3 regions of the Ferdinandcohnia jepli genome follow, and region 1 is predicted to be linked to each of the others. Evidence: riboswitches for the same ligand, from Rfam matches in the RefSeq annotation. Region 1 holds a riboswitch; each other region holds the start of a gene.
What was found. A riboswitch is a leader RNA that binds a small molecule or an ion and turns the genes downstream of it on or off. The one in region 1 is predicted to bind cyclic di-GMP.
Positions count from the first base shown of each region.

Region 2: another riboswitch for cyclic di-GMP. It lies ahead of AB3M96_RS16430 (hypothetical protein); the one in region 1 lies ahead of AB3M96_RS02035 (anti-repressor SinI family protein).
Region 3: another riboswitch for cyclic di-GMP. It lies ahead of AB3M96_RS18085 (methyl-accepting chemotaxis protein); the one in region 1 lies ahead of AB3M96_RS02035 (anti-repressor SinI family protein).

Region 1 is NZ_JBFOKR010000002.1:5,116-16,375, forward strand. It holds gene AB3M96_RS02025 (DEAD/DEAH box helicase) at 80-1,768, shown strand; gene AB3M96_RS02030 (YqhG family protein) at 1,746-2,540, shown strand; cyclic di-GMP riboswitch class I at 2,920-3,012, shown strand; gene AB3M96_RS02035 (anti-repressor SinI family protein) at 3,047-3,187, shown strand; gene AB3M96_RS02040 (helix-turn-helix domain-containing protein) at 3,319-3,648, shown strand; gene AB3M96_RS02045 (VanZ family protein) at 3,704-4,132, opposite strand; gene AB3M96_RS02050 (ABC transporter ATP-binding protein) at 4,267-6,060, opposite strand; gene AB3M96_RS02055 (nucleotidyltransferase domain-containing protein) at 6,075-7,265, opposite strand; gene AB3M96_RS02060 (lasso peptide biosynthesis B2 protein) at 7,243-7,740, opposite strand; gene AB3M96_RS02065 (lasso peptide biosynthesis PqqD family chaperone) at 7,765-8,058, opposite strand; gene AB3M96_RS02070 (HPr kinase/phosphorylase) at 8,059-8,982, opposite strand; gene AB3M96_RS02075 (paeninodin family lasso peptide) at 9,080-9,250, opposite strand; gene AB3M96_RS02080 (asparagine synthase-related protein) at 9,266-11,221, opposite strand.
Region 2 is NZ_JBFOKR010000015.1:28,403-39,662, forward strand. It holds gene AB3M96_RS16400 (hypothetical protein) at 1-671, opposite strand, end outside; gene AB3M96_RS16405 (hypothetical protein) at 717-1,409, opposite strand; gene AB3M96_RS16410 (hypothetical protein) at 1,747-1,938, shown strand; gene AB3M96_RS16415 (hypothetical protein) at 2,062-2,517, opposite strand; gene AB3M96_RS16420 (S9 family peptidase) at 2,694-4,469, opposite strand; gene AB3M96_RS16425 (M20 family metallopeptidase) at 4,469-5,707, opposite strand; cyclic di-GMP riboswitch class I at 6,313-6,402, shown strand; gene AB3M96_RS16430 (hypothetical protein) at 6,455-6,958, shown strand; gene AB3M96_RS16435 (hypothetical protein) at 7,085-7,594, opposite strand; gene fni (type 2 isopentenyl-diphosphate Delta-isomerase) at 8,140-9,168, opposite strand; gene AB3M96_RS16445 (squalene/phytoene synthase family protein) at 9,265-10,092, opposite strand; gene AB3M96_RS16450 (coiled-coil domain-containing protein) at 10,183-11,260, opposite strand, start outside.
Region 3 is NZ_JBFOKR010000017.1:69,493-80,752, forward strand. It holds gene AB3M96_RS18060 (CdaR family transcriptional regulator) at 1-402, opposite strand, end outside; gene AB3M96_RS18065 (LCP family glycopolymer transferase) at 616-1,572, shown strand; gene AB3M96_RS18070 (NERD domain-containing protein) at 2,324-3,193, shown strand; gene AB3M96_RS18075 (hypothetical protein) at 3,449-3,916, shown strand; gene AB3M96_RS18080 (nucleotidyltransferase family protein) at 3,928-4,473, opposite strand; gene AB3M96_RS18085 (methyl-accepting chemotaxis protein) at 4,521-6,200, opposite strand; cyclic di-GMP riboswitch class I at 6,290-6,377, opposite strand; gene fosM (FosM family fosfomycin resistance protein) at 6,660-7,073, opposite strand; gene AB3M96_RS18095 (Gfo/Idh/MocA family protein) at 7,070-8,038, opposite strand; gene AB3M96_RS18100 (YwzD family small protein) at 8,310-8,438, opposite strand; gene AB3M96_RS18105 (hypothetical protein) at 8,591-8,974, opposite strand; gene AB3M96_RS18110 (SEC-C metal-binding domain-containing protein) at 9,126-10,223, opposite strand; gene AB3M96_RS18115 (Ger(x)C family spore germination protein) at 10,646-11,260, opposite strand, start outside.

The DNA of each region.
Region 1 (11,260 bases):
TATTTTTATAGTCAAACGTTCGTATTTTGGAATCACTTATATTTTTTACTACACTCAACGAGGAAAGGACTGTGAAAGTATGAATGTCGATTTTGAATTTGATCACTCGTGGAAAGGTGACTTTTTACAGAGAATTGACGAAGACGGTCCTTGGGCAAACTGGGAGCTTTTTAAGCTTGCTTATGAAGTGGAAAAGCATCAGACCATACCTGAATTTGAAGGGTTACAAGCGCCTAAGCATTTACCACAACTTACACCACTTCCACATCAACTTGAAGTTGCAAAGCAAGTCGTTGAAAAAATGAATGGAAAAGCTATTCTGGCTGATGAAGTTGGGCTTGGAAAAACAATAGAAGCTGGCCTCATTTTAAAAGAATACATGATTAGGGGATTGGTAAAAAAGGTTTTAATCCTTGTACCAGCATCCCTTGTTTCACAATGGGCAATGGAATTAAATCAAAAGTTCTATATACCTGCTGTCCAACAAAAGAAAAGTTATATGTGGGAGCAGTATGATGTAGTTGTTTCTTCTATTGATACTGCAAAACGCAGCCCACACCGAGAAATCGTATATGAACAGGATTATGACCTCATTATTATCGATGAAGCTCATAAGTTAAAAAATAACAAAACCAAAAACTATGAATTTGTTCAAAATCTAAAAAAGAAGTTTTGCTTATTGTTAACAGCAACTCCTATTCAAAACAAAATTGAAGAGATTTTTAATCTTGTATCCTTACTTAAGCCAGGTCACTTAGGGAATCAGTCTTATTTTGATGAACTATATGGAAAGAAAAAGAAATCCATTGAAGACCATGAGCATTTAAAGGAATTAGTGAATAAGGTGATGATTCGAAATCGCCGTGATGATACAGGGATTGAGTGGACGAAACGTAGGGTTGAAACTGTACCGATTGAATTCTCTGAAACTGAACAGGAATTATATGACGCAATTACAGCCTATCGTTCAAGCTTTTCACCATTTGCTTCAAGCATGTTCTCTATTTTAACTCTACAAAGAGAAGCGTGTAGTAGTCGTGAAGCCGTTTATTTCACACTGAAAAAGATGCTAGAAAAAAAGAATGAAGACGGTGTTCAGGTCCCTCAGGATTTGGTTATGGGACTTATGAAAAAAGTAGAACAGGTGTCTCAAAATTCTAAGGCAGAAAAAGCAGTTGAATTAATTAAACAAATTAATGATAAGGTTATTATTTTTACAGAATATCGGGCTACACAGATGTATTTACAATGGTTCCTTCAACAGAACGGAATATCATCGGTCCCTTTCCGTGGTGGCTTTAAGCGTGGAAAGAAAGACTGGATGAGAGAATTATTTAAAGGGAAATTTCAAGTGTTAATTGCAACTGAAGCAGGCGGTGAAGGTATTAACCTGCAATTCTGTAATCATATTATTAATTATGATTTACCTTGGAATCCGATGAGACTTGAGCAACGGATTGGTCGTATTCACCGTCTTGGACAGGAAAAGGATGTTCATATTTATAACTTCGCCACAAAAAATACAGTTGAAGAACATATTCTGAAGCTTTTATATGAAAAAATTAATTTATTTGAACGAGTTATTGGTCAGCTAGACGAAATTTTAACGAGATTAGATATTGGAAACATTGAAGACCATATCCAAGATATCCTTCTACGGTCTCGTAGTGAAGGAGAAATGAAAATTAAGATGGAAAACTTAACTTCAATTATTAGTTACGCTGAAGAAGATGGTGGTGAACAGCATGCAGCAACAGGAAATCGTTAACTTTCTCGAAAAATACTTTGTATCCAACCATTGTGAAATTCTCGAGAGACAACAAGGTTATATGACAGTACAGTTAACAATTGATTTGGATAAACAATTGATGAATCGACCTTTTTATTGGACGTATGTAGAAAAAACAGGTGGAACACCAAATCCAATGAAACTCACTTTAATCACCGACCGAGACAAAACAGCAGATGATGTGAAAGGTGACTTCATTCATTTCGGGGCACCACGCTTGCACCAAATTTTCGAATCAACAAAACAACTTGCAAGCTATATCAGGTTGTATCAACAGACAACCCCAATGATGCAGGGAAATACCCCGCTTTATCCATGGCTAGGCTTAAACGTGAAAGTTTCCTATAAATGTGACCGTAAACGCGATATATTACTGTCACTTGGGATTCAGCTTATTAACGGCAGTATTGTTGAAGAATTCCAAGAAAAGCTTGATAAGCTTGATTTAAAACCAAAGATTCCAGATTTAACATATACAATGTCACCGCTCATAAAACCACAGAGTGGCCTGAATCGTCTGCAACAATATATCCGTGGTTTTGTTGAGAGCCAAGAACATACATGGGCAGATGATGCTCGCAAGCGTTGGGATGAGGACTTGGCCCTATTAAATTCATTTTATGAAGATGTCGAAGAAAAGCCCGAAAGCTACAAAATTGAAAAAGAAGCATTACGTGAGCAGTATGAACCAAAAGTTATTGTCGAAATCATCAATGGTGGATTGTTCTATTTATGTCAAAACGCCATATAAATCTAGCCTATCTCTGTTTTAGGGGATAGGTTACATTTTTTTGTGGGTTATTTTAGAAAAAACGTTCGACAAATCACTTATAAATAGTTGGAAAAGCTACAAAAACAGGCATGACTTTCGACCTGTTTGTTAACTTCTGCTATTCAAAAGTTTACAAAGACTAGGTCGAACCTCCTTCATTTCGAGGTAATTCTACATAATAGCGGATAATAAACGCTTTTTCTTCAACAGAAATGGGAATTGCCTTAAGTTTTAAAAATATTTTGACATCGACATCCTTCTACAGAATGTTTTTATTTGTTCATTTATACTTCTAAATGTAATACCAAGGTTCTATACATATATAGACTATCGTTTTAGGTCAGTCAGCTGGGTTTCGAACAGACAAAGGCAAACCTATTGAAAGATGGGGACGCAAAGTCACAGGTCTAAGGTTGGAGTTTATTTCAATTACGATGGCTGGACTGCCTGGAATACTAATGTATTTTGGGAGGTTAATGAAAAGTATGATGAAACGAATTAATGAGGAACTAGATCAGGAATGGGTTGACTTAATTTTGGAAGCACTAGAAATGGGAATTAGTGAAAATGAAATTAAAGCGTTCTTTATTGAAAAAGCTGACGGACTAGATACGATGATCGGTTAAGTTTACATCTTGCCACTCCGTTTCTGTTATCACGGTGCCTTTTTCGTGAAAAAATTGTTGAAAATCGTTCGTCATACAAAACAAACTTCTTCATTATATGTTATAATCATATATGAAGGAAGGTGAACGTAATGATTGGCCAACGTATCAAAACATACCGATTACAAAGGAAACTATCTTTATCAGAATTAGCAGAGAGAGCTGGAGTAGCGAAATCATATTTAAGTTCTATTGAGCGCAACCTCCAATCAAATCCTTCTATTCAATTTTTAGAAAAAATCTCTTCCGTACTCGGAGTTTCAGTTAATATACTACTCCATGAAGAAGGTCACGAAGCAAAGATAGAAGAGCTTGATTCTGACTGGGCCCAGCTTGTTCAGGAAGCAATGAAATCAGGAGTCTCAAAGCAAGAATTTAAGGAATTCCTTGAATTTAACAAGTGGAAACAATCTAACAAATAAAATAGCACTTCAGGAAGATGAAATGGGAAGTTCATCTCTTGAGTGCTTTTTTTATTTATAACGGAATGTTAGGCTTTTTCCTTCTAGGGTTATCAGGGATCCGTCTAAGTAATCCTCCAAGTTTAGAGTATATATTTTTGTAATAGCTCCTGTGAATAATATAAGAAATCACGATAATACCTATTGTATTCTTCACCAGGTCAAAAGTAGACGTAGATCTAAATGGCACATAATATTGATGTATCTCATCTAATACGCCATACAGAAAAGCTATCAAAAAGGCTCCGATCTCCTTTTGTATATTTAAATTTCCAAATGTAAGAAACGCAATAATTAACAGGAAATATAGAATTGCAAATTCAAATAAATGGCCTATTTCAAGTATTGCACCAAGAAACAGAAAAACAGGTATGCCAATTTTTGAATGCATACCCTCAAACGAGCTTGGATTAAAGGTACTAGACTGAACCCAGATCCAAAACATATACAAAACAGGTAAAATTCTCAAAACAAAGCAAAGAGCTAATTTTATCATATAATACCTACCTTTAATATCTAAAACATTCAAATAATATAATCATTTTATACATATTTTGTAATGAGCATACATTTAACTTTTTACAAACTCGCCCCCATTTGCTTTCCAAGCAAATGACTAAACATTCCTCGTTTGTCTTTGGCTAATTGGTGAAAACCACCTTGCTGAATCACTTCTCCTTGATCTAATACAATTACCTGATCAGCGTTACGAATAGTAGATAAACGGTGTGCAATAACAATGATTGTCATTTTTCCTTTTAACCGTTCGATTGCCTCTTGTATTTTCGACTCGTTTTCGGTATCTAATGCACTTGTCGCTTCATCCAAGACTAATATAGAAGGATTACGCAAAATTGCTCTAGCTAATACTATTCTTTGGCGTTCTCCGCCAGATAGTCGAATACCACGGTCACCGATAAGAGTATCAAGTCCATTCGGAAGCTTCCGCACAAATTCAGCAGCAGATGAGAACTCAAGTGCCTCCCAAATCTGTTGTTCACTTGCGTTTTGATTAATAATTAATAAATTATCTCTAATGCTTACATTAAATAGGAAAGGGTCTTGAGGAACATAACTAATTGATTTTCTCAATGCCATTACATTTGAACTTGATAATGGTTGACCATCAATCAAAACCTTCCCAGATTCATGTTGGTTCAGCCCCATCAATAAATCAATCAGAGTACTTTTCCCAGCCCCAGATCGCCCAACTACTGCTGTCATTTGGTAGGAAGGGATATAAATATCTATCCCTTTTAATGCATATTTTTGATCACCCTCGCTGTATTTAAAAAACACATTTTTACATTCTATACCTATAGCAATTTTGAGTGGCTCTTGCTCAATATCTTCGACTATTTCTTTAGCTTCCAAACAATCCTGTTGTAGTTTAATAACAGCTTTAAGCGCTGGTGTTATTGTTGCCATTTGCTCCAAACCAGCTTGAATCCCAGTAATACGTGGCCATAACCTAGAGAAAATTGCAACGATCAGTAATAATTGCGCAACTTCGGTATTGAAAAATGTTACTGAAAAGTATATAAATACAGCTATTAGAATGATGGAGGCAACTTTATAATTAAATTGGGATAACGATTTGAGCTTAGAATAATTAATTTGTTCATCATGTAGCTGTTTCGTCATAGAACTATACCAATTAATCCGTGATTCTTCCAAATTGTTGCTCTTAATCTCTTTTATACCGTTAAAACTATCCGTGATTCCAGCAAGGTAACTCTGGCCGAACTGCCAATTCAGTTTACCTAATGCTCTTGATTTTTTAATAAAACTATACGAGCAGAGAGTTAAGAGAAAACCACTTAAAAGAACAAAGAGTGTAATCTTAGGTGAAAGGATAAAAGCTACGATAACTTGTATTGTTGTAAAAATAATAGCAGTTATAAACTGTAGGAATGTATTTGTTCCTGCACTAGCCTGTGCAATCTCGGCTGTTAAAGAATTAATAATATCTGACTTTCTCTTTTTTAAAAAAAAGTTCCAGTTTGAATATAATAATGCACTATACGTTTCAATTCTGAGCTTTCTGAAAAATCCATGTTGAATTTTTGTATTTTGAATGGTTAGATACCGATGGATTAGGTTTTGGAGAATTCCTACCACCACAAAGATTATAAGAATAGAAGTGAAACTTAGTGTTTCTACTATTCTATTCAAATACTCAAAAATAAACGAGGCAGATGAAAGATTACCAAAGTCCATACTTATAAGCCCACTAGAGGTAATTAATGGGATTAGCATGATAATCCCAATACCATCTAGTAAGCTAATAATCATCATAGCTAGGAGGTTTACATAGAGCTTCTTGCCAGCAAATGTACTTAGTTTTTTATAAAAATAGAGAATATGTTCCACTTTTTAACCTCCAATTAATTCAAGGAATACTTCTTTGTTCTCCTCCAAAGTAAGAGAAACGGTCGTAAGACGAAATATAAGAAATGCAATCTATTAGGTAGTGGCAAGGTTTCAACATCAGTATAGTACGGATAGAACGTGCTAAGAGTATGGATTACCTTTTGTCTAAGGGTCATTAATGATAACAAATGTTTTTTATGATAGTCTGAAATTTCTTGGGGTAATGGTTCAGAGTGTAAGTTGACCATTTTTTCAATATAGAAAATGGCCTGTTGCGCTAATGTGAATGGTCGCTTTCCTGTTGTTAAAGGCTCCAGTTGATGAGATAAACCTTTACTACCAAGTAATTGTGCGCTTAAAACCAATGCTTGGCCTGCAATATGGTTACATTTATATTTTCTTACATGGCGAGTTAGTGACACCCAATCTATGTCTTTCTTTACAATTTGTTGAATATCTGTAAGCCATCTAAGACGAGACCAACCATGTCTTGCTCCGTGAGTTACAAGAAATAAAAATAAATCCTCTATTCCTAAAATATAGACAGGAAAACTTGTTGTTGAGTAGATTCTTTTTCTCTTCCATAAGTCGGAAAAGCTGGGTTCCATACTTGGAGCTGGATTTAATCTCCAATGAATTTCAAGTTTGATACCCTTAGATGGATGAAAGTAAGTAAAATGATGGTGTCTCCATTTCCAGTCATTCAAAACCGATTGAATGTATTCATCTTTCTCATATCCAGCTCGTAAGATAAGTTCCTCAGCCTTCTGCAGATCTTCAATTGGAATAAGAACATCTAAATCCCCGGATGTACGCAGGGATAAATCACCATACAAATCTGTAGCAAGAACTGGCCCTTTTAAAAATAGAGGATGTATCTCATTTTTTAGAAATAGTTGACTAACCTGTTCCATCTCACCGCATAATTGCAGCATCTTAAACGTATTATTTCGATAATAATGCGAAAGTTGTTGCATGATATTATCTGGAACAAGCTTTTCTTCAAGACTTTTCAATTTTGGAAAGATGAATGGATATACTCGATGGTGAAGAGCTAATTCCATCAATAGTTCCCAATCAATATTATCAAACAAAGCTCTCTGATTAGGTGGAAGGGTTACCACATCTTCCCACTTACAAATCTCTAAAAGAAGTAGAGTTTCACGTGGTATATTTGTTAAATCAAGTTGATTTTTGATATTCATTGTTTTCTCCCTGTAATCCAGTAGTACTAATTCGTTTCGCAAATTTACCCACTACCGTGAATTTCTCCATACCGTCAGCACCGGAAACATAGAAGGTTCCACTGCGTAACCAAGCGTGTGCGATCATGTTTCCATTCTCATCCCTTGCTGTTCCTAAATAAAGCGTACTTTCAATTTTTCGACGTTCTAACATCTTCATACCTGCAATTGCTTTTACTAAACACTGACTCTCCCAAAATGTATAACCACTCATAATATGAATGGCATTTGATATGTTTTTTAGATTTTTGATATCATCTTGTTTCTTGAAATAAGAGGTTTCCTGCATCGGATCTCCTAATGAAGGAACAACCTTTGAAAAAGGTATTGCTTTTAAAAAACGGGCCCAAGCCAACATAAAATAAGCTTCTATAAATAGAGTTTTCGTACGATTATTAGAAGATAAAAATAGTATTAGACTTTTTAAAAATTTCATATCATATCCTCACATTGTAGAATTCTAATTCGTAATCTCAATTAGACCTTCCTTACTAAGACTCTCTAGAAAATCAACTACTTGTTCCTCACATTCTTTTGAATCTACATCGAAACTAGTAACTAACTGGGTTACTATCTCTTGTACTGATAACGGTTGAGACATTAAATCCCAGATTTCCCCACCAATTTCACCTAGATTAAAATATTTCCCACGGGTAACACTTAACATTACCTTTTCACCACCCATGTCGCTAACGATATTTCCCTTAGCTTGAGTTACCACTGAATTTACAGTAATATCTTGATTTGTAATCATTTAAGTTGACTCCTTTTTAATTGTTGATAATATAAGATCCGCTAAATCGTGTGCAGTGAATTGAGTTGTTGGCCTTTCAAGTCTGTATACATCTACTTTACTCGCAAGATTAGTCGTTGTATGAAAATGCCAATCAAATAACCCTAATGGTTCAAGAAGAAAATTACGATAGGTATGAGTAAACAGGGTTTGTAATCGTGCAAGGTTTTGAACCTTCTCCATTTGAATATTTTCATCAGCTGTTTTTACCAATTCAATAACACCTGCAAGTGGCAGTTGTTCATTACAAAACTGATTAACAACCGGAACCGCAAATTTAGTTTCTCGATCAACTACCGGTCTTAGATTACTAGATTCCATTCCAAAGTTATCCAAGCTCTGCTGCCACAGCTTTTGCTGAGGATAGGCAGGTGTCACCATTGGGATGTTATCCTCGTTAAAGGAAACAGGGATTACATCATCGCTAATTAATTTATATCCCTTGTGTAAAAATGCAGCCGCTAGTGTTGATTTACCTGCACCTGAATCTCCAACGATTGCGTAGGCTTTACCGTTGATTTCGATGGCACTGCCGTGTAAGGATAGGTATTTCCGTTGTGTAAGCAAAGTCCCCATACAAGTACCAAGTAAGTAAAGCCTTAATTGATCTTCATTAACATCTTTAAACTTATTAATAGTAATTTGATTTCCATTTAGAACAGAAAAAATTGCAACATTTGGCACTCGAAAGATAACTAGGTCTTCATTTATTACAAAATTATCACATATTGATGATTCCTGTTCATCAGAAAAACCTAAATCTTTTACTTCGATATCAGTCGAAGTATAATCAAAATCTTCTTTTTGCAATTCAGGGAATGCAATTTCACTTAATATGTTTAAGCCAAAAGCTATATAGCCTATTTTTCCCTTATTATTTGTCATAGTTCCCCCGAGAGTGTAAATATTTTTACCCCTTAGACAACAAAAATCGTATAAGGGGTACCCTTAACATAAACTTCCAAACTAAAAGTGCTTAATCTTAACTTCCTAACAGATCAGGATGAACACATGCCTTGTTTATCTTCCCGTCAGGATTAATGTTCGGATGTTCACTAGTGCAATAGCTATCCGATACTGCATTTCCGTCTCCACCCATTGTTAAACCAATTTCAAGAACCTCTATTGACGGCTTGCTCCACGCTTTTTTCATTCTATCACCCCCTTTCTAGTTTAAACTTTTAATAAAACGATAGAAAACTAGACACCTAGTTAAGGCTCTAAAGTCAGTATTAAAAATATATTCTGGACGAGGTATATTTTCATATTTAGAAACAACATTTTTTACTATAGTTTGATTAATATATTTACCTATTCTATCGTCAGTAGACACTTGATGGAGTTCATCGATAAACTGTTTCCAAACAGGTGTTAGTCTGTGTATCAGATCAGCGGACTGAATACCACGACTTTTATTATTAAATCTTACTTTTTCTGGAAGGACACCCTTAGTTGCTCTTCTAATTAAAGATCGATCCAATCCTCTTTTTGAATATTGGTCCTCCGGGATAGACAAACAATATCGAATCACCCTTAAATCATTAGTGGGATCTCTCTCCCACAATGAGTTTCTTAAAGATAGCTTAGTAGATGCTGTTCCTGTTTTATTCCAAAAAAATAACTTCTCAAAGTGTTCATCTCGAATATTGAATAAGTTATTTCTGTTTCTATGGTCATTATTAAACCCAAATGAATCAAGCTTTTCATAAACATTTGTGCGTTTCTCTAAGGAATTGCTTATTAATTTTGGAAATTCATCTGTACCAAAGGATTTCTCGCTCATAAGAAACATATTTAATATAGGAAAACCTTTTTTTATAACTGCTGGTAATACATTTGATTTCCCTGTGGAGAAGTTTTTACAATATAAATCCAATTCTTTATAAAGATGAATTAATTTCATTTTTCTCAACAATTTCGCGTAATAGTTTAAGTTAATTTCAATTGAACCCCAAGAAATAGAAAAATTACCTCTAGCACCATTTAATAGAATTTTTGTACCATTTTTTGCTGAATACTCATTTATTCCACTTAACCAAAAAGAGTTTTCAAAGAACTTGTATGGCATTTCATTAATTTGCAGAAAACTTTCTATTTCTAAAAAAGCGTTTTTCCCTGGAAAGTCTAAGTAATGATCATTTATATTACCTACAAAATTTACAGTTTCCTTAATAAATGGTCTCTCATCAGATACAAAGTATTTTGATGTCCAATCTTTAAAATTACTTTCAGGAATGAAACTGTATGTATTTAATTTTTTATTACGTTTTTTAAGTGCCCTTGCTGCAAAGCTAACTACTGCCCCAGAATCAAGACCTCCACTTAATTGCGAGCCTACTTCACCGTAAGTTCGAAGTCTATCTGTTACAGATCTGTTAAACACTTCTTTAAATGCTTCTTCGTATTCGGCATCTGTTTTAAACTTTATCTTCTGTCCTACTACGACATTACAATAACGAGAAAGGTTAATTTTATTATTAGTAATTGTTATGGAATGTGAAGGTGGAATTTGTTTGATATGCTTATATACGGTTGAGTTAGTATCGATTGCATCAACCATACTCGGTATCGTAATAAATTCAGCTATCCATTCTTCATTTAGCTCCTTGTCAACATAGGGTAGTGTGAACAAAGATTCGATTGTTGTTGAAAATGCTACTCTTGATTGGTCTGAATAGTAATATAGTGTTCGTGACCCTGAAAAATCTCTTGCACCAAAGAGTTTTCTATTTTTTTCATCCCAAATTATAAAAGCAAAGTCTCCAATTAAGTGTTTCGGTACCTCTTCTTCCCATTTACAATATCCCATTACAATTAATTGGGCATCCGTTATTGTCTTTCTTTTACCTACGTCTATGTTGAGTTTTTCAAAAAGTTCAATTCGGTTATCTATAATAGCATCTGATGTAATATAAATTTGTCGTTCATAGTCATACAAAGGTAATACTTCTCCAATTGACTCCGGAGTAATCCATTGACCATGGCATCCTAAAAAGATATTGTCCTTATGAAATGTATGTATCATGTCTGCGGGATATTGAAGAAATGTTCCCATCATTTTCTTTGTTTGTACTGGAGATATTGGTTCTTCGTTTAGATTGTATATTCCAGCAATTGCACTCATAATTACCTCCAACTAATCAAAATGTCATTATATAAAAGG
Region 2 (11,260 bases), on a different contig from region 1:
AGTCGAATATCTCCTGTTTCTACTGGATATCTCAACTTATCAAGTTTGTCGTACTCCTCTAATGGTAGATCCTTTAGTAATCTATCAATATAGTAGATTGGGATATTGTTTTGTTGAAATTGCTCAATCCAAAGCTGAATTTCATCTGGATTTTTTAAAGGGAATCGTTTTAAAACCATATTCCCATCAACCGTAACTCCCTTCATGGCTACTTCAATACTAAGCCAATATGTGCCTGGACTGTGTTTTCTCCCACTGACCACGTAAAGATGGCGTCCCAGAGTTACACTTTCCATATTTTTAAACGAGAGATGTATTTCCTGTACTTCTTGTGTTTTTCGATTTGTTATTGTTTGGGTAAAGCCTTCTTGATTAAGTTCAATGGATACTCGGCTGGTTAAAATCTTTCGGAAATTAGTTGTGACCGCTATTGCTATCCCTATCGGTAACAGCGCGCCTAATCCTATTATAAATACAGGCCAAATTAAAGACTCCCAAATTACCACATATATGGCCACTCCAATTAAAAAAGCTACTATACTAAAATAGAAAACACAAACAATAATAGCTCCCCATTTTTCTTTATTTGTATAAATATTAGAGTAAGTTAAATCTTTTTCTCTTGAATAAAAAGTATCAAAATCATAATGTTCATTGATATCGAATGCCATTTTACAACTCCTCTTGTTAGTTTCACTTAAATTGAAAGTAGTTTATTATTCACTGATTACTTGCTGTACAATTTTATATTCTTCTGGATGATCTCCATAAGCATCTTTTAGTCCTTTTTCATAAGGAGGTTCGTTGATATATTTGGGTATTCCGTTTGCCCTGACCTTATCATCCACCAGTTTTAACTCTTCTATATTCATTCTGGTGTCTCCCCAGATATCTAAGCTGGTACCGTCTATAAAGTTCACATAATAATCAAATCTCTTATTTCGGTAGCTCGCCTCATCAATCACAACCGATTCAATATCTTCCCACGCATACGTTTTTTTCTCTCCTGGCCAAAATGGATCATATGTAATCGATTGTTCTCCAATATCTATATAACTATAAAAAGATAAATACATAACAGGTATACATGGAATTGCCAACACTAAAACTCTTTTCATAAGTTGTTTAACGGTTAGTTTGGAACGGTTACTAAGAATAAACTCACCAACCATTGGAAAAATTAGTAAAAATAAAATAACAATCATAATATGGTACAAAAAACTTGAAATTGTTACTGTTAAAAATGAGTCCTCTGTTGAAAATGTTTTGATTTGTAAATACTCCATTCCCTCTACATACGCCCAAATCGAACCAAACGCAACTGCAATAGTTGGTATAGCTATTAAAAAGTCTTTCTTTGAACGCTTTTTCTCTTCCTTCTCAACTTGTTCTAAAGTGATGTTTTCCATTTTCTGTTCCTTTCTAAAAAAACTTTACATATTATTCCTGAAATTACTACTATATACGGCTTATTATACTGTAGAGTTTCTAGGTAAATAGTTGTGTTTTAGAGGCTATTGGAGTGATCTGTGCAAAAAGTAAAAAAATAAGAGATAGATAACAAAAATTACTTTGTCTACATCTTTTATTTTTAAAGTACTATTTAATTTTAGTTAGTCATATTACTGCCATACCAGTTATTTCTGAAACAAGCGCTCAGAGCAAAAATTGTATAGGTATTTGGAATATTATGTTAATATGATTCTATATTAATTGAAGAACAATTATTCTAAAGGGGATTTTAAAATGAATTATCTTGTTGGTTTGTTGCCTGAAATATTTATAATGATAGGTTTGTATTTTATTACGATTGGGTTGTGGGAACTAAAAGAAGGTGTAGATAGGAAAAAATATGTTACATATGTGTTCACTGGTTTAGTTCTAATATTGCTCGTTCCTAGATTGTTTAGTTCTCTATTGTTAATGTTTTCATATTAATATTTTAAGTTAATAACTAATAGGAAAGACTATCAACCTTCTAATAATACGAACAAGAGACCAGACATAAAAAAACAAATCACCTCAATCTAATGAGGTGATTTTTAATAATTATGGGAGAATCTATATCATTTTCCCTTTTTTCTTAGCATCTTCATCCATGGCAATTCCAATTGCTGTACCAATACTCATACCAAATGCTATTCCCAAACCAATATTATCCAACATAGTTAAGCCGGACGCGACACCTAAGCTAATCCCTATGGACATAAAAGTTGTAAAATAAGTTCCTTCTGATACCAACTTATGTTTCTTATGAAGATGAGAAGTAACGGAACTAATAAATTGCTTATGTTGTTTAGTAATTGTTTCGTCAACAGTACCGACATTCTCTTTTACTTGTATAATATGATTCTCTAATCTAAGCATATGTTTCTGACATTCTTCACAACTCTCGGAGAAGGAATCCACATTTCCTACAACACGCTCAAACTTATCTAGATTAAGCTTCTTCCCTTTACTAGGAGATTCCTTAAGCTCCTTTATAATCTTAATAATATGATCAACTTGGTTTGACAAGATAGCAACCCCCTTATAAGACCATCTACTATGTATACGAATTCATGTCTTAAAGGTTTCAGCGAAATTTATAGCGTCATATTTATTTAGATTTTCTAGAGCTATATGGACAGACTTCATACCATCTTTGTTAGATCCAGCCTGATAAGATAAATGGTGAGGTCTATCATTCATATTTAAATAAATGCTTTTAAGAAATGTTCTATCTTTTCTATTGCCAATAGTTCATTTTTCTTTTTCGAGAATCCATGGCCCTCATCTTCAAATACCATATATTCAACTTCGATGTTTTTAGCTCGTAAGGCGTTTACGATTTGTTCCGATTCTGATCGTTTTACACGTGGATCATTTGCACCCTGTATGACTAATAGAGGCACACGCCAGTTGTCAGTATATGTTAACGGGGAATCTTCTATCAGTTTTTCGCGGTCTCTAACAGGGTTCCCAATCCACGAATCCATTCTGGCTCTCCAATGCTCTGGTGTGTCATTTACTAATGTAAATAAATTACTAGGACCAAATAAATCGATACATGCCTGAAAATAGTCAGGGTGTCTACCCGCTAAAAGTAACGACATATATCCTCCGTAGCTGGCACCGAAAACGATGACCTTTCCTTTTTCAATTTTCCCTTCTTCTATAGCCCACTCAATTCCGCTAAGAATATCTAGTCTAGGACCTCCTCCCCAGTCTCTTTCTATTTTTCTCATAAACGAGGTACCATAATGAGGAGTCCCTCTGAAATTAGGGCAAAAGAGATTATATCCTAGATTAACAAAGTACTGAAAAAGGCTATCATATCGCTTTTTTATCTCAGCGAATTGTGGACCACCATGAGGGTACACGATTGTATAACCATTTTGATTTTCAGGTTTTGCCTTAAAAAACAATCCCTCAATAAGTTGTCCATCAAATGAAAGATATGTAACTATTTCAGAATCAACTAAGCTTTCATACGAGATACCTGGTATTCTATTAACCATTAATTGTTTCCATTCACCTGAATAGTCTCTTCGATAAATATTTTCCGGCGTTTTAGATGTAGAACCACTGATAAAAATTGTTCCACTCTCAGTAATAACCCATTGTTCAATACTATCTATTGGTATTTCAATTCTTTGTAAGTGTGAATTTTCAACAGAAAATTGATATAAATTATCTCGGACACCTTTTATGGTACGCAAGTATACATATCCATTATTATTTTGAATCTCCACTATATCCTCGTTTGCAACTTCTAAAATAGGAACAAGGGCGCCAGTTTCAAGAGAAAACGTTGCTAGATAATTAAATTCCTTTCCATAATTCGTGACAACATATGCCTCTTGCTCGTTCACGAATTGGACTGCTGCCACTCGATATTCGAATTCCGGATTACTGATGATAGGTATCTTTTTATTATCTTTTTTAATAAATGCATGCATATGAGAGTGATTATGTTTTGTGATATAAGCAAATGCAGTTTCATTTGGACTTACTGCAAGCAGGTGTGTTTCCGCTATTTCTCCAACATTTAACAATCTTTCTTCGTTTGTTTCAAAGTTGTATTCATAGGCGTTGAGGTAAAGTAGGTTTTCATTGTTTGATGAGTAATATATTTTGTTGCCGGATGTACTGTGGAGAAAATGCTTTGTTCCTTCTTTTACAAGGACTGGTTTAGGTTCTCCTCCTAAAAGGGTTGTTGCATATATCTGCATATTCTCATCGCCATCATGGTCACTGGCAAATAGTATTAAATCTTCATTAACATGAATCGATTCTGTATTTTGATTATGTGAGGTGAGTGGGTATGGGAATGGATGATTCACATCAAGCCCCCAAAGGTGGTATCCCCCACTTATATTACTACTGAAAATAATAGTCTGTTCATCATTACTTACTGTAAAACTTTGGATTATAAATGGTTTAAAAAAGCTTTTCGCTGCAATCCTCTCCTGTTTTAAAAATGACATTATATTCCCTCTCCTTTTTGAAGAATGTTTTTTGAAAAAGTTGCTAACACTTTTGTCGTTTCAATAAGATCATCAATTTCTATGAACTCATTAAAACCATGGAGATTATTTTGATTGGTCCCTGGTCCATAATTAATTGTAGGTATGCCTTGCTCGATAAAATATCTTGCATCTGATTGACCTAATACTCCTACTACAGGTAATTCTTTTCCTGAGACTTCCCTAACTGCTTTTTGCAGTTCTGTAATCAAAGGTGAATTTTCTTCCACAACTGTAGGATTGGTCTCGAAACCTCTTAATCTATCAATTTGAATTTCTAACTCATGATCTTGCTCTTGTAACTTACGGAGCACTTGTTCTACTCGTAAGAAAACCCCATCTAGTGTATGCTCAGGTATCACCCTGAAATCAATATCTATCTCACAGCTCCCTGGAACCACATTAATTTTCGTACCACCTTTAATGACACCTATATTTAGAGTTGTATAGTTCATTCCCTGGATCGATGATTTTTCATTTTCCAGTTCACTCTGTAATTCCATTAATGCCTCAATGCACTTTGACATTTTCTCAATTGCATTGATTCCCTGCCATTTATATCCCGAATGTGCAGGTTTTCCTGCAACACTTATTTTCAGATTCATGATTCCTGCCATTGCTCGAATAATCATATTGCTATAGCCCTCAACAACAGCCATGTCTCCTTGAACAATCTTGTTTTCTGTTACATACTTTGCGCCAAATTCTCCTCCAATCTCTTCATCACATGTAGCCGCAATAATGATATCACCATCAAATGGAATATCTGCTTTTTGCAGGGTAACTGCCGCCATTATGTAAGATGCAAGTCTCCCTTTACAATCTGTTGCCCCTCTACCATAGATTTTTCCATTTTCGATATGACCGGAAAATGGGCCATTTCTCCACTTAGAATTATCATCTGCAGGTACTGTATCGATATGTGCATTAAATATCAGTCTTTTTCCTCGATCTTTCCCTTTTAAAGTGGCAATGACACTTTTTCTTGGCTTCTGAAGATTTCTCTTACTTACTTCTTCAAATGGAACTTCTATAAGTTGAACCTCAAATCCAAAGGACATCATCTTTGTTTGCAGAAACAAACAAATTTCCTCGTAATCTCCTTTAGGGTTTTCAGACGGTATCTGTATTAGTTCCCGTAAAAATTGGATAATGTCATCTTTAAGCGAATCTACAGTATTCGAAATGTGGGTCTCCACTTAGACTCAACTCCTTCCATTAACTTTCTATATTTTCGATTAGACAATTAATAATGAAATAAATAAAATGGGTAGTCGTTTTATTTAACTTCATTTTTAAATAATATTTGGTAAAGTATTCTGTTATTACAGTGATAGATCAATATTTATTCAGATTAACTTTTTACTTAATCTTAGTAATTATTCTATACTATTTACAATAATCCTCTTTAAAGTTAAACTCTCGTGCATAGAATAAAGACTCACGAATGATTTGTTAGCATTTCTGGGTTTTTATACTTTTTATGATTCAAATTGATTAAAGTAAAATTGCTTCTAAATACTTTTAATCTGACTTTTCCCCTAACGTTACCTTCGCATCCATTGAATAATATAGACAAATAAAAAACCCTACCTCATGAGAGATAGGGCTACAATGCTTTATACCGGACATTATAAAGACTTTTAGACTAGACTAATAATCATTATACCTTAGTTTAGCTTCGTATTAAAACAATTTTCATATTTAACTAAGTCGCTTCGTTAAAAAAAACAGCATCGTAACTAAAGAACTCTTTTATCATTCCCATATTTTACTGCTATACATTAATGTATATTCTGTTGTTTAATATGAATTGCAAACACATTGAAAAATGTGGGCGCAAAGCTATAGGGACTAAGGTGTATAGTCAACACTATGTCAGCCAGTTGCCACTTGTATAAAGCAAGTGGAGATTCAAATAATAGAATCTCAGGGGGAATTACTAAATGGAAATCGTATCTTCGAGAAAAGAAAAGTTCTCAAAGCCAAATACAAAAAACAGCAGTCTTACTAAGAAAGTCGCTACTATAGCGATTGCTGGTTCAATATTTGTAGGAGCAAGCGCAGCCCTTGGTTCATCTCCTCTTTTAGCGAATGTTGCCTCTTATTTCACGAAAATATTGAATGGCGAATCAGGAGAAATGTCACAAGCAACTTCTGCTAAAGAGACATCAACCCTAGCTGAATTAGATACTTTCATGACAGCTTTAAAAAATAGAATAGCTTCAGAACTTGGAACTTGGAATGATTCAGAGAAAACTCGCGCAGAGGGTGAGATTCAGACTTATAGCGATGACCTACAAACAGAAGCTAATACTCAGGCAACAACTGATATCGCTGATGGTAAAGAACAATTAACACAAGAAGCTAATACTCAAATCGAGAGCGCAAAAGACGCATTAGATGCTAAATACGAACAAATCTTTCCAACTACTACAACAACTCCTTAATAATATCATTACCAGCCTTTTGGCTGGTTTTTACTTTTTCAAAAAATTAACTAACCACTGCTTTTTTTTAGTAACTCTAACGCCAAAAATAGCATTAATTTAGGTACATTATGTATTTAATTTTAATTAAGAAATTTTTTCTGCAAATATATTATTAGTAGGAATATCCCAAATTAATGACAATTGCTGTTTTGCGAAATATATTGCTGCTATTTCATTAAATATTTGATTATCCATGGACATTTCAAAAGTAGTACTATACGTGCTATTGTTGCTATCATGTCCAATTATTTTATATACAATTTTTATCCCTTTAGAGATTGGCTCAATTCTTGGCTTTGTTGCTTTATTACTTTCTTGAATTAGTGTTATTCCGAGCGGCAAAAGATAATAGATACCCGCATTTTCACCTATATGTTGAGATAATATTAATTTATCTAAAATACTCTTTAGTTCCTCATAATCAAAAATACGTTTTTGAACGCAATAAAAATCACGTAACTCATTAATTGTTATTGTTTGGTTTCGGTTAATAAGTCTAGTAATTTTCAATTCATATTTTTGAGAACAAGTAGAGCAAATGCCTGGAATTTCAAGATATGCAAGAGGTTGAAGACATATTTTGCAGCGACTCATAAAATTTATTCTCCTTCTATTCTTTTTAATAGTAAGTATTTGAATGAACATCATCGTATACATAAAAATATCATTAGAGAATAACTTACTTTAGGATAAATACATTTCTAAATTAAAATTATAGCAAACATTCAATCTATATTTTATATTTTTGGTTAAATTGGCTAGCTAAAACGCAAAATTCTAACAGAAAAGAACAAACAAGAGGTTATCCTCCTCTTGTTTTTTTCGCTATTTATGGACCAATTATTTTAAACAGCCATAAGTAATTGGTGATATCTTTACAGACAGACTTGCGTCAAAATTGCTAAAAACCGTAAATCCTGATTACAAACCGTATATTCAAATTAAAAACTGTAAATCCAAATTAAAAATCGTATTTTTAAATTAAAAACCATAAATTAAAATTAAAAACCGTAAAGCTTTTAAATCACTAAATCACAAGCAAAAAAACACACAAAAAAATGCTCTAAGCGAAAAATCACCCGAGCATCTTCTCATTCATAGTAGATATTTTACCTCTTTACCACGAAATCTACTACCATTTAATCAATTTTCAACCGACGTGTCTCATGTAACTCTTGAATACTGGATACACCTATCCCAAACATCGCCATTTGTAGTTCTAAAGCTCTAATTTCCATCATTTCTACTACATCATCAACTGATTCGGTTGCTGCTTTTAGTAAACCTCTTGCGATTCCAACGATGTTTGCTCCAAGTGCAATCGCCTTTGCTGCATCTACTCCGTTCACAATGCCACCACTTGCGATCAAAGGCTGATGTTCACACTGTTTTCTTACGGATAATATACTATCAACAGTTGGGATTCCCCATTCACTAAAACTTTCTGCAGCAATTTTTCGAACCACATCTGTTAATCTCCGTTTTTCAATTTGACTCCAAGAAGTACCGCCAGCTCCTGCTACATCCACGAAAGCCACACCAGCATCGTATAATTTTTTGGCAACATCCCCATCAATTCCCCAGCCAACTTCCTTCACGCCAACGGGAACCTCTAGTTCTTGACATAGCTTTTCAATCTTAGAAAGCAAATTTTTAAAATTCGTATTTCCATCCGTTTGAAGTACTTCCTGTAGACTATTTAAATGAAGAACCAACATATTGGCATCTGTGATTTCGATAATCTTCCTACATTCATCCACACCAAACCCGTAATTCAATTGTACGGCACCCAAGTTAGCTATGATAGGTATGGTTGGCGCATAGTCCCTTAGCTGAAAGGACGAACGAAAGTAATCACTTTCTAACAAAGCTCTTGTAGAACCGAGTGCCAACGCCCAGCCTTTTTCCTCTGCAGCAATGGCTAAGTTTCGATTAATACTCTCGGCCATCTCAGCTCCTCCAGTCATCGAACTGACCAAAAAAGGAGTTTTTAACTGATAATCTAAAAAAGTAGTATTCAAGGCGATGTCTTTAAAATCTATTTCTGGTAAAGCATTATGTATAAAATGGACCCTCTCAAATCCTGATGTAATCTGTTTTCCAGTCACGCTTTCATTCATTGCTATGTGAATATGTTCTGCTTTTCTCTGATTAATTTCTTCAGACATACTTTCACCTCTATGCGTACTTTCTAGAAACGTACTTTTTATAAAAGAACTTGGCAAACCCACTTTACCAAGCTCTCTTTATTAATGTTCAAATGTTTAATCTATCTGAATTTCTTTTACCGTTTGTTCTACTTCTGCACGTGTAATTTTTTCACGTCCATCTTTCATTGCCTTCAACGTTTTATGCGCAAGAGCAAGTGGAAGACGGCAGAAGAGTAGAATACTTTGTTTGTTCAGTGACTTCATATATTCGTCTGCTTTGGCTAAGTTTTCGTCTGCATATTCAAACAGCTCATTGCGAGTCCACCCATCAGGTACAAAACTCACACCACGTTCCACTAAATCTTCCTTTTGATTACGCAGAATATTTACAGCTTGAAGCCCACGACCATACCCAATCGCTAGGTTTCGATCAGCTTTTACACCTGCACAGAACTCCCATAGATCTGAAAGCATCACTCCGACAAGTCCCGCGACGTAATAAGTGTATTCATCTAAATCCTCACGTGTACGGATGCTCCAGTTTGCTTTTGCCCACTTCGCCATTCCGAATGCCATTTCACTACTAGCATTCATCACATAAGGCAGTGTACTTTTCGGACACGCTTGGAGCCACTCACTTAAACGTAGAGTAACTTCAGGCAGTTTACTTTTTACTGGCTCAAGAATCTGTAAATACTTCTCACCATTGAATGGTTGTTTAAACAATTCACTCATCTGCGTTAAAATTGAGTGTTTTACCTCATTGCTCAGTTCTTCATGGTCTTCAATTTCATCGATTGCTCGAAAGGATAAATAAGCACATGCAACTGTATGTTTTAATTCCTTTTGTAAAAATGTTATTGGAATATAAAATGTACGGCTTGTTTCTTTTAATACACGCATCGCATCTTTCGGGAAATTCATTTCATGTTTTATATTCATTTACTCCACCTCTAAATGCCGCCTATATTAGCCACAGGTTTTGTTATTTCTTTTAAAAATCTAAGTTTATAGTATCACATACTATTATTCTTATTGTAAAACTTCCTCACCCTGGTAGATCCGATAAGCTGGAACAATGGTGTCTGACACAATTTCTTTCCCTTTTTCTCGAATGAAGTCCAATTTGTAGTAGGCTTCAAATCGTTGGCTGATCTCGGTTTTTACCAATTCTGGCGGCGTAACCACGATGAATTGGAACTTAAGCTTTTCGGCAACCGCAAATATTGGGTCAAGGACGTGTGCAGATGCTGCTTGTCCGAATGGATTATCGCAGACTAACGGAACCCAGCTTTGGTCGGTTTCACTTTTCACTGATAATAACATCATCATCATAACCATTCGGGCTGATAGCTTTTGTCCTCCGCTACCGTCGGATTTCGTCTTGGAGCCTTGGTTAATCGTTTGCCAGGTTGAATAATGCTCTCTTTGCGGTTTTCCGTACATAAAGGCATTATCAGTTCTCATGTTATAGACAAGTAATTCAGGATATCGGTTTCGAAGCGATACAAATAGAATTTGCTCATCGCTGATAAGTTGTTTAATTTCTTGGTCTAACGCCAAATTATTATCATCAATTACGTCAAATTGTTTCGTAATTTTAGTAATGGCGGAAACAAAATGCTGCTTTAATAACGGCTCAATATCTTCTGCCTTTTTAGGTAAAATGTCTTCTTTCAGTTGGACAAGTGGAAACGTTCCTCGCTCATTTTTAAGTCTCATTTTTGCAATCATGGAACGAATCGCCTCTGAAATGCTCATTACCTTCATGCTGGCGCGGCTAGCCCAGAAGTTTTGCGCCTTCTCTGCTCGTTCTTTATCACGTTCTAATTGTTCCAACCCACTCTGTGAGAACTTCTTCATATTCTTAACAACGGTTTGGATATGGAGATAATGTCTTGTATCCATATGGTCCAGTGTAGTTAACACTTCATTTTTGAAACGCGCTTCCCAATCCTTACCTTCGATTGTAAGCTTCACATTACGCAGTGATTGCTCGATTTTTGCATGCTTCTCTTGACCTTTGTCCTGAATCGCTTGATGGTCTTCGCACCATGATAAAATACTAGCCTTACCTTGGTTCTTTATTTTATCAATATCGTTTTCAGTA
Region 3 (11,260 bases), on a different contig from region 1:
CCATTCTTCTATATAAAACTCTTTTGCTCTTTCCTCTAAATCAGATTGCTCATCCAAATAAGCTTCCTTTAATAAAATCTCAGTCATTTTCTTAATAACTTTTCCAAATGGATCAATCTCTTCGACCGGACCCGTAATTCCAATTACCCCAACCACCTGTTGATTTAAAAAGACAGGAAGGTTGATTCCCGGTTTAACGCCTCTCTCTATATCAGTGTTTTCAATTACAACTCTTTTCTTGGTTTGTACCGCCTCAAGGGCTCCTTCATGTATACTACCAATACGTGATTGATCAATACTTGCAATAATTACCCCAGACTCATTCATAAAATTTATATTTCGCTGAATAATTTTTTCCATTTCTTCCACGATTGATTGCGCAAACTCAGACGTTATATGCATCTCTTCGTCACCTCACACGCTGTCTTTCCGATACTTATCGAAACTCGAATATATGATAAATTTAGGTATAAAATAACATAGAATAATCAATTTGTTTAAGTATATCATTTAAAATAAGACAAGTTTGAAAACGAGTGTAACTTTTCTATTCTTCTTTCGTCTAATTTATATATACTTTTATTACGAGGTAATAACAAAGGAAGTTGATTTTATATGGGAAGAGCAGAGAGAAATGCAAATAAGAAAAAGAAAAAGTGGCCTAAATATGTGGGAATTACATTTTTAGTTTTATTATTGGCAATTGGTGGATATGCCTTCTACCTATATCAATCATTAGCTACTACAGTTGGAAAAATGCATGATGAACGTGGACCTTCTGGATTGCGTACAAAATCAATTAACCTAAAGAATGGGGAACCCATCTCGGTTTTAGTGATGGGAGTTGACCAGCGTGAGGGTGACAAAGGTCGCGCTGACACATTAATATTACTTACGGTCAATCCTAATAGTAACTCAATGCAAATGACGAGCATCCCTCGTGATACACGTGTTGAACTTGTCTCTCGTGATGAAAACGGTAAACTTGTTAACAAAGGACAGGATAAAATTAACCATTCCTTCGCATTTGGCGGTGCGGACATGACGATAAACACTGTTGAAAAATTCTTAGATGTTCCGGTAGACTTTTTTGTTGAGATGAACATGGAGGGATTGCAACAAATCGTTGATTCACTTGGTGGCATTCAAGTTGAAAATACCTTGGCGTTTTCATACGATGGTTTCGATTTCCCAGTTGGTACATTAAATCTGAATGGGCAAGAGGCACTTAGTTATGCGCGCATGAGATATGAGGATCCAAAGGGTGACTTTGGTCGACAGGATCGTCAGAGACAGGTGATTAGTGGTATTATTGACGAAGCCGTTAGCCCGGCAATCCTAACGAAGATGGATGATATTTTTGAAACAATGGGCGGCAATATGACAACTAATATGAGCTTTGATGAAATGAAAATTGTGCAAGCTAAATATAAAGATGCTCGAAAAAATGTTGAAACATTTACTATGCAAGGAACTGGGCAAACCATTGGAGGCGTATGGTACTTTATTGTGCCTGAGGAAGAGCGTCAGGCTGTGTCTTCGAGAGTGAAGCAGCATTTGGAGATTGAATAATAGATGAGTTAGTTGCAACCGGCTTTTGAGCCGGTTGTTTTTATTTTGGGGTATCCGTTGGTTTGTATGCTGAGGGGGATATCGTGATTGTGGTGATGTGCAATTATTCTTTTTATTCTTCTGAGCTACTATGGTAAATGCCGTAATATGCAATTATCTGCAGTACTGTTCAAATCTCTGCTGTTAGTATGCAATTGCGTATCGCTAGTATGCAATTAGTGGGTGTTAGTATGCAATTAGAGGGTGTTAGTATGCAATCGGAGGGTTGTAATATAAGAAAAGCGATACAGCCAGCTTAGGTATGTTGGCTGCTTGATTGTTTTTTCTAAAAAAGACAAATTTATCATTTAACTGGGGTGGAGCTGGATCTGGGGGATATGGTGAATGTGGTAGTATGCATTTATTCTATTTATTCTTCTGAGCTACTAGGGTAAATGCAGTAATATGCAATTATTATATTTTTTATGCAATTATCTGCGGTACTGCTCAAATATCGGGGTTAGTATGCAATTGTGTACAATTATTATGCAATTATAGATATTATTATGCAATCCCCCAAAAAACTCGTGTTTTTTTTCTGGAATCAGCAGGATTTTACGAGTTATTTATAGAAATTATGTGTTAACAAATAAAGGAGTTGATACAAATTAGGAAAAAACCAATTGAAATTAGAAAACTGGAAGCACTTCGACCGAGAATCAGTACAGACAATCCCAAATATGAGAATGTAAATGAATCCTTCAGAAAGAAAATGAGTGGTTATAACGGTGAGAAGTCGCTTGAGTACTATTTAAAGTTCTTTCCCGATAAACAATACCACATTTTTAAAAATCTCCGCCTTTTAGATCCACTTACAAATACCTTCTTTGAAATTGATACCTTGCTAGTATCCAATACCCTTATACTTGAACTAGATGCCAAAAGTCATAAAGGAGAACTTCATTTCGACCATCACTTTGACCAAATGCACCAAACTTATGACGATAATAAAATAACGTATGCTTGTCCTTTGTTACAATTACGCAGACATGAGGTTCAACTTAGAAGGTTTCTTGAAACAAACAAAATTCCTGTGCCGCCCATTGAATCGCTTGTTGTTATTACTAACCCTTCCACCCGTTTAACTGCTACTTCAAATCACCCAGGCATTCACAAAATAATCAACAGCCCAACCCTTTTACCAAAAAAAGAGTTACTTGAAAAGAAACATAAAAAAGTAGTATTAGAACATAAACAAATTCAAAAACTATCTAGACTTTTCAAGAAACTGCATACACCATACGATAAGAATATTCTCAAACGGTTTAGCATAGAAAAAGGCGAACTTCTAAAAGGAGTTTTCTGTCCAAAATGTGGCTTTTTACCAATGGATCGAACTCCAAGGCAGTGGCGTTGTACAAACTGCGGCCATGTCTCTAAGACCGCTCATCTTCAGGCTATCGTTGACTACGGTTTGTTAATTGATAGCAAGATCACAAACAAAGAGCTTCGTGATTTCCTGTTGCTACCATCCCGAATGGCTGCAACTCATATCTTTAAAACATTGAGACTAGAATGTACCGGGAATACAAAAGGAAGGGAGTATTTGTTAGGTAGTATTTTGGAACAGGAAGATGAGTAGCCGTTGCTTGCAGGTTGATTGAATAGTTCGTGATGAGAGATATAGCTAATATGCAATTATTTTATTTGGTATGCAATTAACATGGTTATCCTTCAAATAAATTAACTTATTATGCAATTACCACATGCTATCCTGCAATTATAAAGATTATTGTGCAATGAGCCTGACCCTGAGTTTTCCTATAGAACCTGATTACATGTTTTTACCTCCATTTTCACATACTAGGAAAAGATATAGTTGTTTTAGGAGGTTTACATGAAAAAGGTTCTACTATTTATGTTGTTTTTACTACTTTTTGCCGCTTCTGCTGTCCAAGCTGCAGAGGAACCTCAATATTTCGGTGTTGGCGCCACGGTTACAAAATTAAAAGACGGAATCTACTCGGTAAAAACAGAAGGTAACAAGGAAAACGAGGGTTTTGTGTTCACGCCAAAAGATATTAAAGGTGGAGAAACATATATTTTCTCTGTTGAACTCCAAGGTGCAACAGCTATATATCTAAACGTAGATGAAACAGACCCGAGAGGTACATTTTTAGCTGAAACAGTATCACCGGTTATCTCAATCCATGATGTATGGAGAACTGTCCAACTTGAGGTTGAACTGCAGGATAGCACTTCGCAAATTGATGCCATGGTACTAACCAATAAACAAGAAGCAACTGAGTTTAAATTCCGCAATGTAAAAGTAACGAAAAAAGAAGAAACAGACGCGCCCGAGTGAGCGTGTCTGTCTTATTTTAGTAGGTTTATGATTCGTTCTTTTAACTCAAATGATAGTGGTTGTTTCAATGCTTTTTCAAAAATTGATGAGTTGGTCAAACCATTTAAATGAAAATAAGCCTCAAGCAACTCCACTTTCTCCTGTTTCCCCGGAATAAGCCAATACAGCACAAACCAATCCTCTAACGAACACAACGGAATCTCAACTCCACTTATTTCACGAGTATCAGCCACAGAACACTCGCCAAAATCCAGCTCGTATACCCCTTCACTATGCTCAATCGCAAACCCGCCCATCACATCGAAATCAACTTGGTTGGCTGTGTATTTCGAAAAATGTCTTGTCCGAAAAGGCTCCTTGCTCACAACTTCCTTCGCTACAGCAAGACTCGAAAAAACCTCACGTACCTGTTCAACATCCTCAACACTTACTAAAATATCAACATCATTCGGATCATCCACCAACCCATGAAAATGAAGCAGCAGCGATCCACCGACTCCCCACTTAATATTCCGGCTATTGAGTTCGTCGCCAATCATAGCTAATGTATCTAACATTCAATGTTCCCCCATCAAAAAAGGCCTGGAACCCAGACCTCCAAAAATTACTTTATCTTAAACTGCTGAATTAGTGTATTCAGCTCTCCAGCATTTTCTTCAAGTGCTTTTGCACTCTTCGCAACTTCATCCATTGAGCTGCTTGATTGTTGTGCAGTTGCAGATACTTGCTCAACTCCTGCAGCTGATTCTTCTGCTACAGATGCAATGCTTTCAATCGAAGCGTTGATTTGTTGTGAGTCATCTAACACATTGTAAAGTGACGCTGACATTGCTTCGATTTGTGTGCCGATTTGGTCGATCGTCTTTTTCAGTGCGTTGAAGGTTTCACCGGTTGTTTGGATTTGCTCCGTGCCTTCTGTAACCGATTGGTAGCCGTCATCCAATGACTCTACCACTTGTTTCGATTCATTTTGGATTTCCCCTACGATGTCAGTAATTTCGGTTACGGATTTGCTAACTTGTTCGGCAAGCTTACGAACTTCATCTGCTACAACTGCAAAGCCACGACCATGTTCACCAGCACGGGCTGCTTCAATTGCTGCATTCAGTGCAAGTAGATTTGTTTGCCCCGCAATTTCTTTAATTACTTTTACAAGCTGAGTAATTTCATTTGTTTTTTGATCAAGCCCCACTACCTTCTCGTGTGAGATCTTCATTTTCTCATTAATTTTGTTCATTTGTTGGATGGACATTTCCATATAAGAGCTTCCATCGTTTGTCATTTGTAACATACCTTGCGATTGGTCTTTAATATCGTCGCCTTTAACGGCAACCTGCATAATTTCTTGTGAGAAGTGTGACATTTGCTCGATTAGTGCGGTTGACGAAGATGCTTGTTCTTCAGCACCATTTGAAATTTCATGCATGGTTGTTGCGATTTGCTGACTTCCCGCCATCACTTCATCAGCATATTGCGCAAATTCTTCACTTTGACCGGTTAAATTATCTGACACCACGGCCATTTGTCCAATCATACTACGTAAGTTTTCATTCATCTCATTAACTGAATTTACAAGCTGGCCAATTTCGTCCTTAGACTTTGTGGCGATTGGCTCAACAGGGAGCTCACCTTTTGCAATCTGATTCATTCTAGCTGCAATTTTTTTCACTGGTCTTGCAATTACTTCAGAAGTGTAAAATGCAATTGCCATTCCGAGAATAATAACCACAGCCCCAACAATAATTCCTGCAAGGTTGATCTGTTGACCGTAATTTACAACTGCGTTCCCGCTTGAAACTATGTGTCTTTGTTGGTCATTCGATAACTTTTCAATCGACTCCATTAACCCTCTGGCCGTAGGTTGAACAAAAGTACCGAGATTGTGTCTAGCTAACTTGTCATCGCCACTCTCATAAGGAGTAATGACACCCGATTTAATCGCTTCTCGCCATTCAGCTGTATTTTTCAACAGAGTGTCTATTTCTTTAATCTTCAGTTCACTTAACTCTTTGTTAATGACATCAAAATTCACCGTGTAAACATCAAAATCATTTTTATAGGAAATTTCCCCAAAAAGTACGTATCCTCTTGTTAATCCAGCGCTCTGCGCAATATTGTATTTTAGATTCTCAAGCTGGATAAGGACCGGCAACTCTTCAGACACCATTTCCTGAGTCTGGTCATTCATCGTGGAAACCGCGAAGTAGTTAAAGACGGCTAGTCCCACGCAAAAAATAATAATAGCTAGAAAACTCACGATTAATCGTATTCGGATACTTTTCATGTATTTTTACCTCTTTCACAGTTTGATAACGCTTTTATAAAAAAATAAGACCATTCTCAACATAGAATGGCCAACGAATGCAATCATTTATTGGTAACCAGGCTGTCATGGTACTTTTGTACTGTAGACCCTATGGTTTTGCGTCCTGTCCTTTCGGAAAGTTTGCCTTTTCCTATGTAACTAGTAGACTATACTCCTAGTATACAGGCAACTACAGGATTCAACAATACACGACAAAGGAATTATCTAAATTTGTGAACTACTTTTTCACAACCAAATCTAGCAGCATTTTTAAAAACTCATCCGCACTCGCTGGCAAAACTTCTGGTAACTCTATATTTGCTCTCATCTTCTTCCCTCCTACTCTAGTTTTCCTACCTTCTCTAGTAATCTAGTATTACCAGGAATTTGATAGATATACATAAAAGAGGAAGAAAAAAAGCCAGCATAACGCTGACTTTATTCGAAAAATTCCATATGGTGTTTTTCTTGTTTGTAGTATTGAATGCGGTCTTGAAGGGTTCCGGTGTGGAACTCAAATTTGTGACCGTCTGGGTCTGTGAAGTAGATTGATTGTTTGTCTTTTTCGTCTCGGGTGCGGCCGGGTAAAATCGTGACGTTCAGCGCTACGAGTTTTTGGTGCATTTTTTCATAATCTGCTTCATCTATTGTAAAAGCAATATGTGTATATGATTGATGAATTTCATTTCTTGGTATGTTCTGTTCTTCATTTAACGCTAGCCATAATCCATTCAGGTCAAAGTATGCGGTGGTTCTCCCTTTTACAAGAAACTTTGCACCGAAAACTTCCTGGTAAAATTTTATCGAAGTTTCGAGATCAGACACCGAGAATAACAGATGGTTTATGTTCATCTCACTTGTTTAAGTGCTCTCTCAATTACACGCATGTTTTTGATTGTTTCTTCAATAGAATATTTAAGTTGTTTTCCGGTTAACACTGCTTCAGCAAAATGCTCAACCTGAAGCTTGTATTGATCTCCTTGAACAGTTTCGACTCTTTTTTCAGAAGTTGTACTAACTTCGATAGTACCATTTCCATCCTCAATATCCGGGCGAAATGCATATTTTACAAAAATAGAGCCGTTTGTGCCTACCGCTTCGTATTGTGCTTTATACTGTTGTTCGAAGCTGCAATCAAAGCTCGCTAGAACTCCACTTGGAAATGTGAGCGTACCGGCAGCAGTCATATCAACACCGTATTCAGGGTGCATGGTTGCAGATGCTTTTACATCGGTAGGCTCTTCACCAGCTAGAAGGCGGCTCGCATGAATGGTGTAACAGCCAATATCATATATTGCGCCTCCACCAAGTTCACGGTTTAAGCGAATGTTCGTCGGATCACCATCATGTGCAAATGAAAATGTTGAACGGATTAGTTTAAGGTCTCCAATTTCGCCGGAAGCGATTATCTCTTTCACGCGATCATGCTGCGGATGGAACTGATACATGAAAGCTTCCATGAAAAGCACATTATGCTGATTGAATACTTCGGCAATATCCTCAACCTCTTGAGAAGTTAATGCAGCAGGCTTTTCACACAGCACATGCTTACCAGCCTTCGCTGCTTCAATCGCCCACTCTTTATGTAATTGGTTTGGCAGTGGAATGTAAACCGCGTCAATATCAGGGTCATTTAGTAAGTCTTTATATGAGTTGTAGAATTTCGGAATATCTAATTCTGCAGCAAACGCCTCGGCCTTCCCGCTTTCGCTCGCAACCGCAACAACCTCTGCGTTTTCAGCTCGCTTCATAGCCGGAATCAGTGACTTTCTCGCTATATTTGCCGTACTTAAAATACCAAATCGAACTTTCGCCATTGTGATGCCTCCTTTTTAGTAGATAACAAGGCTATATTCTCATATTTTGGGTGAATGTGGAAGGTTTTGTGGAGGTAAACTTAATGTTAGTTTGTTAATCCGACAAAACTTGGACGGAATTCGGCAATAATTACAATATTCCGGGAAAACTTGCGCATAATTCGGCAATAATTTTGTTAATCCGGCAATAATGGGATATAATCCGAAAAAAATTAATATTCCTGCGATTAACTATTAATCCACAAAAAAATCCAGAGGAATCTCCTCTAGATCACATACTTGTACATTCTTTTAGTTTACCAACAAGGTCGCGCATTACTTCCTCTGTTGTAATAGAAGCCGTTTCTTCTACCTTTTTCTGAATCTCTAACATTATATTTAATAGTTGTTCTGAACTCATTTTAATTACCTGCCATTATCATTTTTTCCAATTAAAATCCATTTTACACTATTCTAGAAATTTAGCAAAGGAAAAATTTTGTAGAATTCGTGACTTTTATACTAGAAAACAAAAATACCCCCAAAGAATGGGGGTATTGCATCATAATTTATTTAAAACGGAGTAGGTCCAGGTGGAAAACCTGCAAAGCTATTATTATAGAAGGCAGCATACTTAATTTCCCCTTTTTCATTAACAAACGGAACAGCGCCTAGTCTAAAGTCTTCACCAGTATTTGGCTTAACCACTTGAATAAGGTCCGCACCTGCAAAGCTATATCCTTCAGCTTCCTGTGCTTTTTTCAAATTGTGAAAATCTGTTGATTTTAAAATATTCGCTACAAGTTTATTGCGTTCTGCACCATCAAGGTAAATAAATGGACAACCACAGTCTTCTTCGTTCTCTCCACCTTCATGCGCAAACACCGCATTTCCCGTACCAATTAACACGAGTAAAACTAGCAATCCACTACATAAAAACTTTACGAAGCCTTTCATTCTACTTCACTCCTTTTAGTAGCTTTCACATAAAGATTATACGAGCATCCGACAATTTCCTTCATTTTCCGATAAAATAAGGCATAAGAACTATAAATGATAGGTCTATTTTCCCAAAACAAAAGCTTAGGCTCCAAAGAACCTAAGCTTTTTACTCATCCTCATTTAAAAGTTCATCCATATACTCATCTAGCTCAAAATCTAGTTCGTTAACGAGATTCGTATAATGTTGAATTTCTTCAGCTAGAACTTCTTCAAAATCCTTACGTCTTGTTGAGATACTTGTAGCTGAAACTTCGAATTCTTCCGCCAGCTCTTTGTAGGTCGAATAGCCGCCATATGGATAAATATCCTCCACTAAACTTATCAAAGAAGCTGCGTATAATTCTGTCTTTTTAATGGTTGGATTTTTGCGTTGGCAGTAGAGAGACCAAAGTGTAATCCCCATTCCAACGATCACTTCATCATACCCATAGCGAAGCATCCGGTTCTCGAACTCGAGCGATACCAATTTTTGTAGAGGCGTGTCCCAGATGAAGTCTGCCGTACTGGTTCCCGGCTTCCCAAACATAAAGACAGTAAACACGTTGATGTAGTGCTTCGACATGAAGTCTACTGGACTCGCTTCACCGCTCGCCTGATAGAGTTCAAGTAGTGACCCCGACATCCCTTCCGCAACATTAGTCGGTAATTCAAGAAATGTTGTGAAGAAGATGGAACTCGCACCAGCAGGCAGTAGCGTGCCAAATAAGAAATATCCAACATCGATCTCTGTTTCAGTTTCATAGATTCTAACTCGGTGCTCGGCTTTTGTAAAAATATCTTGAACGGTTATATATGAGTTTTCGATTTGTGTAATGGTATACGCAGACGGTCTTGCCTTTTTCCAACTTTGTAAAATCTCTCTCGTTCTTGGTCTGCTATGTTTTTTAGAGAACGTATCAATGTATTGTTGCAAAATTGTTTTGCCCTCAAATTCTACGGACGTAACCACCCAAACTCGAGCAAAAAAATCAAAAAGATCATATGCATCGTCAGGAAGATCTTCGAAGCTATCTCCATATTGTTGGAGATACTCCTCGATTACGTCAGTATACATATCCACAGAGAATTGGAAAACATCCGTTTGAATCTCATTCAGTTCATTCTCAAGCAGCTGATTTATGGATACAATATCGTTTTTACCACAGCACTTCTTATACTTCTTTCCGCTGCCACACGTACAAAGCTCGTTGCGTCCAATTGTCATCATGGAATGTACTCACCCTGCTTTCAATTCTTTGACTCTATCATATCATACTTTTTCTGGTTCATTTGATGTTGTTTGAAGTGGTAAGAGTTGCTAGTGGCTAGGTTTTGTGGGGGATTTGTGATAAAAGGTGGAAAACGAGTCTGTTTTTGATCGATTCGAGAACTTTTTTAATGCATGGTGGAAAAATATCATGTGGCTTTGCGGTAATTCAGGGGATTTAAGCTGGTATAAAAGCATTTACGATTTTTAATTTTCATTTATGGTTTTTATATCGGATTTACGGTTTTTAGCGGGGATTTATGGTTTTTAATCAGGATTTACGGTTTTTAATTGAGATTTACGGTTTTTAGCAATTTTGGTAAGGCAATTCATAAAAACACCAAGCCAGCAACAAAAGTCACTGGCCATAAAAATACTCCCTACTCCCAATCCATCCCCGTCCTTCTTATCGTATAGTCAAAACTCACCTTAATTTCCATATCCTTAAACACCTCAGCCCATTTGTCCTCTGTTTTCACTTCGGTTTTCCAGTAGGCACTGTGTTTCGCTCTGATGCGGGCACCTAATCCAAGTACATCAGAGCCTTTCTCTTGTAGTTGTTTTAATAATTTCATGCAATTTTCTTCTGTAATTTCATTTGCCTTTTTTTCGATTTTTTCTACGAGTGGACCATTCAAGGTTGCGCCGATTGCTTCATCTATATTTGCGTCAACTTCCACCTTAATCGTGGCAGTTGGTTTTCCATCTTTAATATCAACTTTGATATCCGACTTTCTCTCTTGGGTTTCAACAATAAAGACTCCATCATGGTCATCCAGGGACAGACTGATCGGATATCCGCCGGAGCTTTTTTCCTTCATATCCATAAACGTGCCAATCTCCATCGGGTTTGTCAGACCAACCATTTTCTCCCCACGAAAATACGCAAGTCCGTCAACCAAAATCCGGTCATTGTTGATAACCTTGACCCCAGGAAGAACGGGATCAACCCCCATATCCGAGACATCAATCCAAAACTTCCCCAAATATTCACG